Regions from separate parts of the Klebsiella sp. M041 genome, predicted to be linked through region 2. Evidence: predicted binding sites of a transcription regulator. Region 2 holds the regulator's gene; the other holds the start of a gene.
The links. Region 2 encodes sigma-54, which starts transcription at its own class of promoters, with help from an activator protein. Its sites were predicted from a motif close to GTTGGCACANNTTTCGCTNT; they were not measured.
Positions count from the first base shown of each region.

Region 1: glnA (glutamate--ammonia ligase) is a predicted target of sigma-54. The motif match lies at 1,444-1,463, and genes of this name have one in related genera.

Region 1 is NZ_JCAXWU010000017.1:82,447-84,859, forward strand. It holds gene typA (ribosome-dependent GTPase TypA) at 1-1,172, opposite strand, end outside; gene glnA (glutamate--ammonia ligase) at 1,551-2,413, shown strand, end outside.
Region 2 is NZ_JCAXWU010000013.1:115,392-117,804, reverse strand. It holds gene ptsN (PTS IIA-like nitrogen regulatory protein PtsN) at 1-266, opposite strand, end outside; gene hpf (ribosome hibernation promoting factor) at 337-624, opposite strand; gene rpoN (RNA polymerase factor sigma-54) at 647-2,080, opposite strand; gene lptB (LPS export ABC transporter ATP-binding protein) at 2,128-2,413, opposite strand, start outside.

The DNA of each region.
Region 1 (2,413 bases), on a different contig from region 2:
TCACGGAAGATAACTTTCGGACGGGAAACCGCCATCTCGAAACCTTCACGACGCATGTTTTCAATCAGAACGGACAGGTGCAGTTCACCACGGCCGGAAACGCGGAACGCATCAGCGTCTTCGGTTTCTTCAACGCGCAGCGCCACGTTGTGTACCAGCTCTTTGTTCAGGCGGTCCAGAATCTGGCGAGAGGTAACGAACTTACCTTCTTTACCGCAGAACGGAGAGGTGTTGACGTTGAAGAACATGGAAACGGTCGGTTCATCGACGGACAGAGCCGGCAGCGCTTCGACATTCTGCGGGTCGCAGATGGTGTCGGAGATGTTCAGCTCGCCCAGACCGGTGATCGCGATGATGTCGCCAGCTTCAGCTACGTCGCTCTCGATACGCTCAAGACCCAGGTGGGTCAGTACTTTACCGACTTTACCGTTACGGGTTTTGCCTTCGCTATCGATGATAGTGACCTGCTGGTTCGGCTTCACTTTACCGCGTTTGATGCGGCCGATGCCGATGACGCCAACGTAGTTGTTGTAGTCCAGCTGGGAGATCTGCATCTGCAGCGGACCGTCAAGGTCAACGTCCGGCGCCGGCACGCGATCGACAATCGCCTGGTACAGCGGGGTCATGTCTTCAGCCATGTCTTCGTGGTCCAGACCCGCGATACCGTTCAGCGCGGACGCGTAAACGATCGGGAAGTCCAGCTGTTCGTCGGTCGCGTCGAGGTTAACGAACAGGTCGAACACCTGATCGACAACCCAGTCCGGACGCGCGCCCGGGCGGTCAACTTTGTTGATGACCACGATCGGCTTCAGACCGTGGGCAAAAGCTTTTTTGGTCACGAAGCGCGTTTGCGGCATCGGGCCATCAAAGGCATCTACCACCAGCAGCACAGAGTCAACCATGGACATAACACGCTCAACTTCACCTCCGAAGTCGGCGTGCCCTGGGGTATCAACGATGTTGATACGGTAATCATTCCATTTGATTGCGGTGTTTTTCGCGAGGATGGTAATCCCACGCTCTTTCTCCAAATCGTTGGAGTCCATCACACGTTCTTGTGCTTCAGTACGTGCGTCGAACGTACCGGATTGCTGTAGCAGCTTGTCAACCAGGGTAGTTTTACCATGGTCAACGTGCGCGATGATGGCGATATTACGCAGATTTTCGATCACAACTTTGCCTCAGGCATTAGAAATAGCGCGTTATTGTACACGTATTAAGCGAAGGACTGAACAGGATCACAAACATCCTCCGCAAACAAGTATTGCAGAGTTTCTTTGTGACCGCTTTCACGGAGCGATAAAAGGGCACCGTAACAAAAATTGCACCAAAATGGTGCTCAATGTTCACACTGAGGCACTATTTTGGTGCATTATCTCCATCATGGTGCAGTCCTTTTGCACTATGGTGCGCATGATACAGCGTTTTATAGGGCATTTAAAAGTTGGCACAGATTTCGCTTTATATTTTTTAAGGCAACAACGCCACTTTTAAGCAGTATGAAGTTTTCGTTACCACGACGACAATGACCAATCCGGGAGAGTTTAAGTATGTCCGCTGAACACGTTTTGACGATGCTGAACGAGCACGAAGTGAAGTTTGTCGATCTGCGCTTCACCGATACCAAAGGTAAAGAACAGCACGTCACGATTCCGTCTCATCAGGTAAATGCCGAATTCTTCGAAGAAGGCAAAATGTTTGATGGCTCCTCGATTGGTGGCTGGAAAGGTATCAACGAATCTGACATGGTCCTGATGCCGGACGCTTCCACCGCGGTCATTGACCCGTTCTACGAAGAACCGACCCTGATCATCCGCTGCGATATCCTCGAGCCAGGCACCCTGCAGGGCTATGACCGTGACCCGCGCTCCATCGCGAAACGCGCTGAAGAGTACCTGCGCGCCACCGGCATCGCTGACACCGTCCTGTTTGGGCCAGAACCAGAATTCTTCCTGTTCGACGACATCCGTTTCGGCGCCTCTATCTCCGGCTCCCATGTCGCGATCGATGACATCGAAGGTGCGTGGAACTCCTCCACCAAATACGAAGGCGGTAACAAAGGTCACCGTCCGGGCGTGAAAGGGGGTTACTTCCCGGTTCCGCCAGTAGACTCTTCTCAGGATATCCGTTCCACCATGTGTATGATCATGGAAGAGATGGGCCTGGTTGTTGAAGCTCACCACCACGAAGTGGCTACCGCAGGTCAGAACGAAGTGGCAACCCGCTTCAACACCATGACCAAAAAAGCGGACGAAATTCAGATTTACAAATACGTTGTTCACAACGTCGCTCACCGCTTCGGTAAAACCGCGACCTTTATGCCGAAACCGATGTTCGGCGACAACGGTTCCGGTATGCACTGCCATATGTCTCTGGCGAAGAACGGCACCAACCTGTTCTCCGGCGACAAATA
Region 2 (2,413 bases):
TGGACAAAAACGCCGACAGCACGCAGCGTATCCTCTTCCAGTTTTCCGTGGGGAATGGCGATACCATTGCCAATCCCGGTACTGCCCATTTTTTCACGGGTGAGGATCGCTTCGAACACCACCTGCGGCGGCAAACTTAACTGTTTGGCGGCCAGTTCGCTAATGATTTCCAGAGCACGCTTCTTGCTCTGGCAGTGAACCTGGCTACGGGTACATTCCTGGTTCAGGACGTTGCTCAGTTGTAGAGCCGAATCGTTGTTCATCATAATTTCACCTGAGCGCCCCCGCGCCCGTCGCCGATGTTAACTGACGGCGGACGCAGGGGGGCCCGGACAATTAGTGTTGTTTTAGTTTATCTTTATGCTTCGTTAACTGCCTTGCCAGCTTGTCGATAAGACCATCGACAGCCGCATACATATCCTGCCCTTCCGCACTGGCATGGATTTCGCCACCGTTGACATGCAGATTCGCGTCCGCAATTTGCGTCACTTTCTCTACTTTTAACACAATATAGACCTGATTGATCCGGTCGAAAAATTGTTCCAGCTTGCTGAACTTCGCCGTGACGAAGTCGCGCATCGCGGGAGTGATCTCGACGTTGTGTCCTGTAATGTTGAGCTGCATAGTGTCTTCCTTATCGGTTGTGTCAGACCAGTTGTTTACGCTGGTTTGACGGCGGGATGGATAAAGACTCTCTGTACTTCGCGACAGTGCGGCGCGCGACCATGATACCCTGCTCGGACAACATGGAGGTGAGCTTACTGTCGCTCAACGGCTTCGCGGGGTTTTCCGCGGCGATGAGTTTCTTCACCAGCGCGCGAATCGCCGTCGACGAGGCTTCGCCGCCGCCTTCGGTATTAACATGGCTGGAGAAGAAATACTTCAGTTCAAAAATACCGCGCGGACTGTGCAGATATTTTTGCGTGGTGACACGGGAAATCGTCGATTCATGCATCTCGACGGCCTGGGCGATATCGGCCAGCACCATCGGCTTCATATACTCTTCACCCTGTTCGAAAAAAGCCTGCTGCTGTTCTACGATGCAGCGGCTGACGCGAAGCAGGGTGTCGTTGCGGCTTTCAAGACTTTTGATCAGCCAGCGGGCTTCCTGAAGATTGCTGCGAATGAACTGGCCGTCGGCGTCATTGCGGGCGCTGTTGCCCATTGCCGCATACTGCTGATTAATTTTCAGCCGTGGAATGCTGTCGGCGTTGAGCTCCACGGTCCAGCGGCCGCTGACCTTGCGCACCAGCACGTCGGGAATGACATATTCCGGTTCGCTGGTTTGAATGGACTGGCCAGGACGGGGATCCAGGGACTGGATCAGATTTACCGCCTCTTTCAGCACCTCTTCTTTCAGGCGGGTCACCCGCATCAGGGTGCGGAAATCATGGTTGGCCAGAAGATCGAGATGATCGCTGATAATCAGCCGGGCCTCCTCCAGCCATGGCGTCTCTTTGGCGAACTGCGAGAGCTGGATCAGCAGGCAGTCGCGCAGATCTTTCGCCGCGACGCCAACCGGATCGAAACGCTGGATGCGCTTCAGGACGGCTTCCACTTCTTCGAGGCCGATCTCCTCATCGCCGATGCTGTCGACGATATCTTCAATCTGAACGGTGAGGTAGCCCGTATCGTCGACGGCGTCGACAATGGAGGTGGCGATGGCGCGGTCGGTATCGGTGAAGGGCGTCAGCTCGACCTGCCACATCAGGTAATCCTGCAGCGTCTGGGTGGTCTCGCCTTGATAAACGGGGAGTTCGTCGTCCTGGTAGTCCACGCCGTTGCCTGACGGCGTACCGGCGGTATAGATTTCATCCCAGCTGGCATCGAGAGGAAGCTCGTCGGGCATCTCTTTTTGCTCAAGCGCGTCGACGGTATCGAGAGACTCGCGGTCCTCCACCTCTTTCGCCTCTACCTCGTCGTGAAGATCGGTTTGCTCAAGCAACGGGTTACTTTCCAGCGCTTGCTGGAGCTCTTGCTGGAGTTCTAACGTGGACAACTGCAGCAAACGAATCGCCTGCTGTAGCTGCGGCGTCATGGCAAGCTGTTGGCTAAGCCTTAATTGCAAACCTTGCTTCATGTTCAGGGTAAATATCTCCGGCTAAAACGTCTGTAACCTCTACCCTATCAGAGTCTGAAGTCTTCCCCAAGATACACGCGCTTAACCTGCTCATCTTCGAGGATCTGCTGCGGTGTACCATGAGCGATAAGGTGTCCCTGACTGACAATATACGCGCGTTCGCAGACGGCGAGCGTCTCTCTGACGTTATGATCGGTAATCAGTACGCCGAGGCCGCTGTCGCGCAAATGCTCAATGATGCGTTTGATATCGATAACCGAGATCGGATCCACGCCGGCAAAGGGTTCATCCAGAAGAATAAATTTCGGGTTTGCCGCCAGCGCGCGGGCGATT